DNA from 3 places in the Micromonospora sp. NPDC050187 genome. Region 2 is predicted to be linked to each of the others. Evidence: riboswitches for the same ligand, from Rfam matches in the RefSeq annotation. Region 2 holds a riboswitch; each other region holds the start of a gene.
What was found. Region 2 has a riboswitch for cobalamin ahead of ACIBJE_RS20910 (magnesium chelatase subunit D family protein). Riboswitches for the same ligand answer to the same signal wherever they lie in the genome.
Positions count from the first base shown of each region.

Region 1: linked by a shared signal. The riboswitch ahead of bluB (5,6-dimethylbenzimidazole synthase) and the one ahead of ACIBJE_RS20910 (magnesium chelatase subunit D family protein) in region 2 are both predicted to bind cobalamin.
Region 3: linked by a shared signal. The riboswitch ahead of ACIBJE_RS05445 (energy-coupling factor ABC transporter permease) and the one ahead of ACIBJE_RS20910 (magnesium chelatase subunit D family protein) in region 2 are both predicted to bind cobalamin.

Region 1 covers NZ_JBITJH010000005.1:114,364-117,564, forward strand. The annotation lists gene ACIBJE_RS10230 (crotonase/enoyl-CoA hydratase family protein) at 1-724, opposite strand, end outside; gene ACIBJE_RS10235 (EamA family transporter) at 809-1,720, opposite strand; cobalamin riboswitch at 1,801-1,976, shown strand; gene bluB (5,6-dimethylbenzimidazole synthase) at 2,026-2,652, shown strand; gene ACIBJE_RS10245 (Rieske 2Fe-2S domain-containing protein) at 2,922-3,201, shown strand, end outside.
Region 2 covers NZ_JBITJH010000013.1:204,838-208,038, reverse strand. The annotation lists gene ACIBJE_RS20910 (magnesium chelatase subunit D family protein) at 1-2,005, opposite strand, end outside; cobalamin riboswitch at 2,117-2,269, opposite strand; gene cbiE (precorrin-6y C5,15-methyltransferase (decarboxylating) subunit CbiE) at 2,318-3,201, shown strand, end outside.
Region 3 covers NZ_JBITJH010000002.1:516,346-519,546, forward strand. The annotation lists gene ACIBJE_RS05440 (ABC transporter substrate-binding protein) at 1-750, opposite strand, end outside; cobalamin riboswitch at 978-1,148, shown strand; gene ACIBJE_RS05445 (energy-coupling factor ABC transporter permease) at 1,178-1,858, shown strand; gene ACIBJE_RS05450 (energy-coupling factor ABC transporter substrate-binding protein) at 1,855-2,172, shown strand; gene cbiQ (cobalt ECF transporter T component CbiQ) at 2,172-2,918, shown strand; gene ACIBJE_RS05460 (energy-coupling factor ABC transporter ATP-binding protein) at 2,936-3,201, shown strand, end outside.

The DNA.
Region 1 (3,201 bases), on a different contig from region 2:
CGAAGCGGGCGATGCCGTCGGCCGCCTCGGCGAGGGAGTCGACGCCGTAGGCCAGCTCGACGGCCATCGCCTCGGCTTCCGGGCGACCCGCGCCGGCCCGTACCGCGGCCCGGTCGTTGCGCAGGCAGCGCTGCGGCGCGCGGGCGATCCCGGCGGCCAGCCGCTCGGCCTCCGCGCGGGCCGTGCCGGGCGCGACCAGCCGGTTCACCAACCCCATGGCGTACGCCTCGTCCGCCGGCACCGGTCGGCCGGTGAGGATCAGGTCCATCGCCCGGCTCTCACCGATCAGCCGGGGCAGGCGTACCGTTCCGCCGTCGACCAGCGGCACGCCCCACCGTCGGCAGAAGACCCCGAGCACCGCGTCGGACTCGGCGACCCGCAGGTCGCACCAGAGGGCCAGTTCCAGGCCGCCGGCCACGGCGTACCCGGAGATCGCGGCGACGACCGGCTTGGTCAGCGACATCCGGGTCGGACCCATCGGGCCGTCCCCCTCGGATTCCACGCGGTTGCCGCTCGGCGTACCGATGGCCTTGAGGTCGGCACCGGCGCAGAAGGTGCCGCCCGCTCCCCAGAGCACGGCCACGGCGGCGGTCGGGTCGGCGTCGAAGGCGCGGAACGCGTCGGCGAGGGCCCGGGCGGTCGGGCCGTCGACGGCGTTGCGGACCGCCGGCCGGTCCAGGATCACCGTGGTCACCGGTCCGTCGCGTTCGACCCGCACACCCATCGGACCAGGATGGCCGGCCCCTGGCGCGCCGCGCCAGACACGCGACGCCGCGTCGTCGGGCGCGGTGACCCGGGCGGGCCGTCGTCAGGTCCGGTCGGGGCGGACCAGGGTGGCACCGAGCGCGGCACCGACCACGCAGGCCACCCCGAGGAACTGAGGCCAGGCCAGCAGCTCGCCGAGGAGGACCAGCCCGACCAGCGCGCCGATCGCCGGTTCGAGGCTCAACAGCACCGCGAAGACCCGGGCCGGCATCCGGCGCAGCGCGGACATCTCCGCCGAGTACGGCAGCACCGACGACAGCAGCGCCACGCCGACGCCGAGCAGCAGGATCCACGGGTCGAGCAGTGCGGTGCCGCTGTCCGCGACGCCGAACGGCAGCACGGCGAGTGCGCCGACGGCCATGCCCAGGGCCAGCCCCCGGGTGCCGGGGACCCGCTTGCTGACCGCCCCGCCGAACACCACGTAGCCGGCCCAGCCGACGGCGGTGCAGACGCAGAAGAGCAGCCCGAGGCCGTCGACCGACGCCCCGCCCAGGCCACTGATCAGCAGGACGCCGCTGCCGGCCAGCACCGCCCAGCCGGCGTCGAGCAGCCGACGGCTGCCGGCCAGCCCCACCAGCAGCGGCCCGGCGAAGCCGATGGTCACCGCCACGCCCAGCGGCACCCGGTGCAGCGCGGCGTAGAAGCTGAGGTTCATCAACGCGAGCATCAGGCCGAAGCCGACCACCAGGCCGCCGGTACGCCAGCCCAGCCGCAGCCCGGGACGGGCGATCGCGAGCAGGATCAGCGCGGCGAAGCCGAGCCGCAGCGTGGTGGTGCCACCGGGGCTGGTGGTGCCGAACAGCTGCTTGGCCACGGCCGCGCCGAGTTGGGTGGAGAACATCCCGAGCAGCATCAGCACCGGCGGCGGTACGGCGTCGGGGCGACCGACCACGCCGACGAGCCGGGCGACGGTGGCGGTGGGAACCGGCTCTGGACGGAGGGCGTGCGCGTACATGGGAGCAGCATGTCGTGCGATCCGTCAGGAGGGCGACCGGAATCCCGTCCGCCGGCTACCATGCTGGCGGCACGACACAGTGAGGTGCCCCGCGCGAGCGGGGAGAATCGGGAAGCCGGTGCGAATCCGGCACGGGCCCGCCGCGGTGACCGGGGAGCCACCGTCCACGCGCGAGCAGCGCAGCCACTGGTCCGCAACGGGCTGGGAAGGCGGACGGCACGGCGTCGATCCGGGAGTCCGAAGACCGGCCTCGCGTCACGCGCCCACCCCTGCCCGGGTGGGCCGAGCGCAGCGGGAGCCTGCCCATGAACCTGTACGACGTCATCCACCGCCGCCGGGACGTACGCGCCCAGTTCACCGGGGAACCGGTGCCCGACGAGGCCCTGCACCGGGTGCTGACCGCGGCGCACGCCGCACCGAGCGTCGGCTACTCCCAGCCCTGGGACTTCGTCGTGGTGCGGGACGCCGACACCCGGCGCCGCTTCCACGAGCACGTCCGGACCGAACGGGACGTCTTCGCCGCCACCCTGGCGGGGGAGGCGGCCGAACGGTTCGCCCGGATCAAGATCGACGGCGTGCTGGAGTCCACCCTGTCGATCGTGGTCACCCACGACCAGTCGCGGGGCGGGCCGGCGGTGCTCGGCCGGCACGCCATCGCCGACACCGGCCTCTACTCGACCTGCCTGGCCATCCAGAACCTCTGGCTCGCCGCCACGGCCGAGGGACTCGGCGTCGGCTGGGTCTCCTTCTACCGGGAGCCCTGGCTGGCCGACCTGCTCGGCATCCCTGCCGGCATCCGGCCGGTCGCCTGGCTCTGCCTCGGTCCGGTGACCCACTTCGAGACCGTGCCGGACCTGGCCCGGCACGGCTGGCGGCAGGCCCGCCCGCTCGCCGAGGCCATCCACCACGACCGTTGGACACCGCACCCCTGACCCTTCCGCTCGCTCCCCCGCCCCGCCCCGCTCCCCCGCCCCGCCTCGCGCGGTCGGCTCGCGCGGTCGATCAAGAAGTTCGCGTCAGCAGCTGTCGCGTGTCGTGACGCCAACCTCTTGATCAACGGGCGCGCGGGGCGGCTGGGTCGGGGCGCGGGGGGCGGGGGGCGGCTGGGTCGGGGGAGGGGGGGTGCCCGGTCATGTCGGGCGGCGGTGAGTTCGTCACCGCCGCCCGGTTTGCCGGCTCCCGAACCGGGAAGTCGGTACGGGTGCGAGCACTTCTGATGAAGATCGAGCAGTCGGCCGGCCTGGACCGGGTCGGCGACCGCCTCCAGCGGGCGGTGCAGGCCACCCTCCGACCGCAGCGCGTCCGCGACCTGCTGCACGGGGTGTGGCTGGGACATCCGCTGCATCCGGCGATGGTGCAGGTGCCGGTCGGCGCGTGGATCAGCGCCGCCGTCCTCGACGCGATGCCCGGCCAGCGGCGCGCGGCGACCGCACTGGTGGCCGTCGGTACGGCCAGCGCCCTGCCGGCCGCCGTCGCCGGGC
Region 2 (3,201 bases):
AGCGCACCGCCTGGGTGAGGGTGGGCGCGGCGACGTCCTCCAGCGGCAGGTGTTCACCGGCCAGGGTCGCGGCGAGTTCGGCGGCCAGGCGCATCCGGATGCGCCCCTGCTCGCAGTCGACCACCACGGCTGGCACCCCGTCGGCGGCCAGCAGTCGGGCACTGCGCATGGCGCGCGGCAGGGCCTCCGGCCCGGCGGTGGCCCGCCCGTCGGTGACCACGACGAGCAGCGGTCGGCGGCGCGGGTCCCGGATCGCCTCGACACGCAGCACCTCACGGGCGCGCAGCAGTCCCTCCGCCAGCGGGGTCCGTCCCCCGGTCGGCAGGGCCTCCAGCCGGGCGGCGGCCACGTCCACGCTGGACGTGGGGGGCAGGGTCAGTTCCGCGTCGGTGGCCCGGAAGGTGACCAGGCCCACCTTGTCGCGCCGCTGGTAGGCGTCGAGCAGCAGAGAGAGCACGGCCGCCTTCACCGCGCCGATACGCTGCCGTGCCCCCATCGAGCCGGAGGCGTCCACGCAGAACAGGATCAGGTTGCTCTCCCGGCCCTGACGGACCGGCAGGCGGACGTCCCCGGGCCGGACCAGGACGCCGGGGCCGCGCCGGCCCCGGGCCCGCTGGTGTGGCGCGGCGGCCCGCAGCGTCGCCACCAGGTGCGGGCGGCCGGAGGCGGGACCGTTGGGGCGTACCGTGCCGACGGTCCGGCCGACGGAGGTGACGGCGGCGGAGCGACGCCCGGCGGTGCCGGCACCGGTGCCGGCCACGGTCAACACCCGGGCCCGGTACGGGGCGCCGGCCGGCGTCGGCGGCGTGGCGGCGGCCGGACCGGAGCCGGACGGGGACGGCTCGCCACCGGTGCGCTGGCCGTCCGGTGGGGTCCCGTCGCCTGCGGCGGAGTCGTCCGGAGTGCCCGCTCCACCGGGGCCACCGGGATCCTCGGGGCCGTCCGGGTCGTCCGGGTCGTCCGGTCCGCCCGGCCCGTCGGGGCCCTCCGGCGGTTCCGGGTCCTCCGGCGGCGGGGGCGGCTCGTCCAGGCCGGCCTCGTGCAGCGCACGCTCCAGTTCGGCCTCGTCCTGGTGCGGCGGGTCGAACGGGTTGCGACGCCGCCGGTGCGGCAGCGCCAGTCGCGCCGCCACCCGCACGTCGCCCACCTGCACGTCGGTGCGTCCGCACCAGGCGGCATGGGCCATCGCGGTCCGGGCGATGACCAGGTCGGCGCGCATCCCGTCGACCTGGGCGGCGGCGCAGAGCGCGGCGATGCTCAGCACGGTGTCGTCGTCGAGTTCGACCTTCGGCAGCAGCGCCCGGGCCGCCGCGACCCGCTCGCCGAGGGCCGCGTCGGCGTCGGCGTACCGGGCGGCGAAGGTGTCCGGGTCGGCCTCGTACGCCAGCCGCCGCCGCATCACCTCGGCCCGCACCTGCGGATCCCGGCTGGCCGCGACCTCGACGGTCAGGCCGAACCGGTCCAGCAGCTGCGGACGCAGCTCGCCCTCCTCGGGGTTCATCGTGCCGACCAGGACGAACCGGGCGGCGTGCGTCACCGACACGCCCTCCCGTTCCACGGTGGCGCGGCCCATCGCCGCCGCGTCGAGCAGCACGTCGACCAGGTGGTCGTGCAGCAGGTTGACCTCGTCGACGTAGAGCAGGCCCCGGTGCGCGCCGGCCAGCAGACCCGGGTCGTAGGCGGTGACGCCCTCACTGAGGGCGCGTTCCAGGTGCAGCGCGCCGAGCACGCGGTCCTCGCTGGCCCCCACCGGCAGCTCCACCAGCCGGGCGGGCCGCACCTCGGCGGCCACCGGCTCGGGGTGCGGGCCGTCCGGGCAGCGCGGGTCGGGCACCGCCGGGTCGCAGGAGAACCGGCAACCGGCGACGACCTCGACCGGGGGCAGCAGCGCGGTCAACGCCCGGACCGCGGTGGATTTGGCGGTGCCCTTCTCGCCCCGGACCAGCACCCCTCCGATCCCGGGCGAGACCGCGCAGAGACTAAGGGCCAACGCCATGTCGTCCATCCCGACGACGGCGGAGAACGGGTACGACCGCACGGTCAGCACCTTTCACCTCGCACGGGTCTCCTCGCCCGCGACCGGCCAACGACCGCGCCACCGCAAGGAGTCTCCGCCGGCAGCACGAGACGGCGAGGCGAGTGTCTGGCTCTCCGCCCGGCGACCCCGCCGGACGGATCACAGTGGCGGGACCGCCCCGGATTCGCCGACCCTCCGGGCCGACCCACCGGTGTTCCTCACCGCGCCGTCGCCGCAGATGATGTCACATCCACCCCCGCCACGACAGGTGCCGATCATCCTCGACTACCGTTCGACCGCGTGAGCCTCTCGACAACCGTGGACCCGGTCAGCGTGGTCGGCGTCGGCGCCGACGGCTGGACCGGCCTCGGCGCGGCCGGCCGGCGGGCGGTGACCGATGCCCAGGTCGTCGTCGGCGGCCGACGCCACCTCGACCTGCTGCCCGAATCGGTCCGGGCCGAGCGGGTGCCCTGGCCGACGCCGCTGCTGCCCGCCCTGCCCGGCCTGCTCGCCACCCACGCCGACCGGCGGATCTGCGTGCTCGCCAGCGGTGACCCGATGTGGTACGGCATCGGCACCCACCTGGTGGAGCTGCTGGGGCCGGACCGGGTGCACACCGTGCCGCACCCGTCCGCGATCTCCCTGGCCTGCGCCCGGATGGGCTGGCCGGTGGAGCGGGTCACCGTGCACAGCGCCGTCGCGCGGGATCTCGACAAGGTCCGACGGGACCTCGTCCCCGGCCGGCTGCTGCTGGTGCTCAGCAACGACGCGCACACCCCCGCCGCGCTGGCCCGGACGCTGACCGACGCCGGATACGGCCCCAGCGAACTGACCGTCCTCGCCGCGCTCGGCGCGGACCGGGAGCAGCGCGTCGACGGCACCGCCGGCAAGTGGACGGCCGCGCCCGGCGACCCGCTCAACGTGGTCGCCGTCCGGGTGGTCGCCGCCGACGGGACGCGGCCCCTGTCGACGGTGCCGGGGCTGCCCGACGACGCGTTCGACCACGACGGGGCGTTGACCAAGCGGGAGGCCCGCGCGCTGGCCCTGTCCCGTCTCGCCCCCACCGGTGGTGAGCTGCTCTGGGACGTCGGCGCCGGCTGCGGCAGCATCGGCATCGAGTGGCTGCGCGCCGACCCGGCGTCGGCGGCGATCGCGGTGGAGGGCCGCCCGGAACGGGCCGCGCG
Region 3 (3,201 bases), on a different contig from region 2:
GGCGAGCTTCGGAGCCAGCTCGGCGGCGTCGAACTCGCCGGCCCGCATCCGCTGGGCGCGGACGTTGTCGTCGGGGACGAACGCCACCACCACGCCGGAGTTCGCCGGCTTGCCGCCCCAGTACCGCTCGTTGGCGGCGAGCACCAGCCGGTCGCCCGGGGTCCAGGAGGTCACCCGGTACGGGCCGGTGCCCACCGGCTTGCGGTTGAAGGCGGCCTTGTTGACGTCCTGCCCGGCGAGGGCCTTCGCCGGCACGATGCCCAGCGCGAGGCGCTGGAGGAACGGCGCGTAAGCGTACTCGAGGGTGAAGACCACGGTCGACGGGTCGGGTGCGGCGACGGAGGCGAGCATGTCCAGGTCGGAGCGGAGCGTCGAGTCGACCTTCGGGTCCAGCACCGCCTGGTAGGTGAAGACCACGTCCTGTGCGGTCAGCGGGGTGCCGTCGTGGAAGACCACCCCGTCGCGCAGCTTCGCCGTGACGGTCCGCCCGTCGGCCGACACGGTCGGCAGCTCGCGGGCCAGGGCCGGCACGAGCTGGTTGCGCTCGTCGCGGGCGACCAGGCCGTCGAAGATCAGCGAGCCGCCGTCGACGCCGTAGTTCAGCACCGGGTTGAGCGTGTCCGGCTCGCCCGCCGTCGCCACCACGAGCGGGGCACCGCCGTCGCCGGTGGCGGTGTCCGTCGGGGACGAGCAGGCGGAGAGGGCGAGAAGACCGGCGGCGAACAGCGCCACCATCCGCGCAGACCGCAAGGGGCTCCTCTTTCCTGGTCGACGACGTGGCGGTCGCATGCACGCCGCGGGGCAATCCTGGCGTAGTTGCCAACGATTGGCAACAGCAGCCCAAGGAGTGGTCGTCACACCGTCGACCCTCAGCTGACCTGCTCCTCGGACACCACCGACGGCGAGCGGCGACGCCGGCGACCGCCGGCTGTCCGCCGGGGATGGATCACCACTCTTGCCCCGCCGGTCGCCGGTCGATAGCCTCTCGCCGTCAAGGTGCTCGGGAAGCCGGTGGAAGACCGGCGCGGCCCTCGCCACTGTGACCGGGGAGTGACCTCCGACTTGCGCCACTAGGCCGACGGCCTGGGAAGGCCGGAGGAAGCATCGATCCGGGAGCCAGGAGACCGGCCTTGACGGTGTGATCTCGTCCACGAGGTGCTGGAGAGGAAGGTCTTCTGTGCACATCGCCGAGGGGTACCTACCCCCGGTGCAGGCAGCCGCATGGTTCGCGGTGTCCGCACCCTTCGTCGTCCACGGCAGCCGGGCTTTGGTCCGGCAGGTCCGCGAGGACCCTGAGTCGAAGTTGTTGCTGGGAGCGGCGGGCGCCTTCACCTTCGCGCTCTCGGCCCTGAAGATCCCGTCGGTGACCGGGTCCTGTTCCCACCCCACCGGCACCGGCCTCGGCGCGGTGCTGTTCCGACCGCCGGTGATGAGCGTCCTCGGCGGCATCGTGCTGCTGTTCCAGGCGGTCCTGCTGGCCCACGGCGGGCTGAGCACGCTGGGCGCCAACATCTTCTCGATGGCGATCGTCGGCCCCTGGGTGGCCTACGGCGTCTACCTGCTGGCCCGCCGCCTCGGCGGCAGTCTGGACGTGGCGGTGTTCCTGGCCGCCGCGTTGGGCGGCCTGGCGACCTACTGCGTCACCAGCGTGCAGCTCGCCCTCGCGTTCCCCGACCCGGCGTCCGGCTTCCTCGGCGCGGTGGCGAAGTTCGGCAGCATCTTCGCCGTCACCCAGATCCCCCTGGCGATCAGCGAGGGCCTGCTGTCGGTGCTGGTGGTGCGGCTGCTCACCCGGGTCAGCGGCGACGAACTGCGGCGCCTCGGCGTGCTGCGCAAGCCCCAGGAGGTGTCGGCGTGAAGCGCTTCGGACGGGTCAACCTGCTCCTGCTGCTGGCGGTGGTCGCGCTGGCGGTGGCCCCGCTGGTGCTCGGGCTCGGCGGTTCGGCGGAGGAGCCGTTCGCCGGGGCGGACGCCCAGGCCGAGGAGACGATCGTCGCCGACCACCCGGACTACGAGCCGTGGTTCTCCTCCATCTACGAGCCGCCCTCGGGTGAGATCGAGTCGGGCCTGTTCGCCCTCCAGGCGGCGGTGGGCGCCGGCTTCCTCGGCTACTACTTCGGGGTCGCCCGCACCCGACAGCGGCTGCGCGACGCCGACGCCTCCGCCGGCTAGTGTTCGCCCTCGACGTCGCCGCGCACACCGGTCCCTGGCGGCTACGGCACCCGGGCGAGAAGGCACTGCTGGCGCTGGGCCTGCTGGTGTGCGCGGTGGCCCTGCCCACGTGGCCGGGGGCCGCGTTGGCGGGCACCGCCGCCGCGCTGCTGCTGGTCGGTCCGGCCCGGGTCCCCGTGCCGGTGCTGCTGCGGGCGGCCCGGGTGCCGGCACTGTTCATCGCCACCTCCGCGCTGCCGCTGCTCGTCTCCGTGCACTCCCCGACCCGGCTGGGCTGGGACCCGGCCGGCGTCGGGGTGGCGGCCACGACGACCGGCCGGGCGGCGGCGGCCCTGCTGTGCCTGCTGCTGTTCAGCGCCACCACTCCCCTGTCCGACGTCCTGCCGAGGCTGGTCCGGCTCGGGGTGCCGGCGGCGGTGACCGAGGTCGCCGCGCTGACGTACCGGATGCTGTTCCTGCTGGTCGACAGCGTGCGCGCGGTACGGGAGGCGCAGGCGGCGCGGTTGGGCTACCGGACCTGGCGCACGGCGCACCGGTCGCTGGCCGGGCAGGCGGGGGCGATCTTCGTCCGGGCCTTCACCCGGGCCCGCCGGCTTGAGGAGGGACTGGCGATGCGGGGCTACACCGGTTCACTGGCGGTGCAGGTGGAGCCCCGGCGGCTCTCCCCGGCCTTCGTGGTCGCGTCCGTCGCGCTGCTGGCGTCGATCGTGGCGCTGACCGTCGTCACCGGTGAACCGTGGCGGTGACCGGTCCGCTGCTGCGGATGTCCGGGGTGGACTTCGCCTACCAGCCCCGCCAGCCCGTGCTCACCGGGGTCGACCTGACCGTCCTGCCCGGTCAGCGGCTGGCCGTGGTGGGGCCCAACGGCGGCGGGAAGACCACCCTGTTCCGGCTGGCGGTCGGCGCGCTCGCCCCGGACGCCGGGCGGATCGAGGTGGCCGGGACACCGGTGCGGCGAACCCGGTCGGGCCTGCTGGAGCTGCGGCAGCGGGTGCAGCTGGTGCTCCAGGATCCCGACGACCAGCTGTT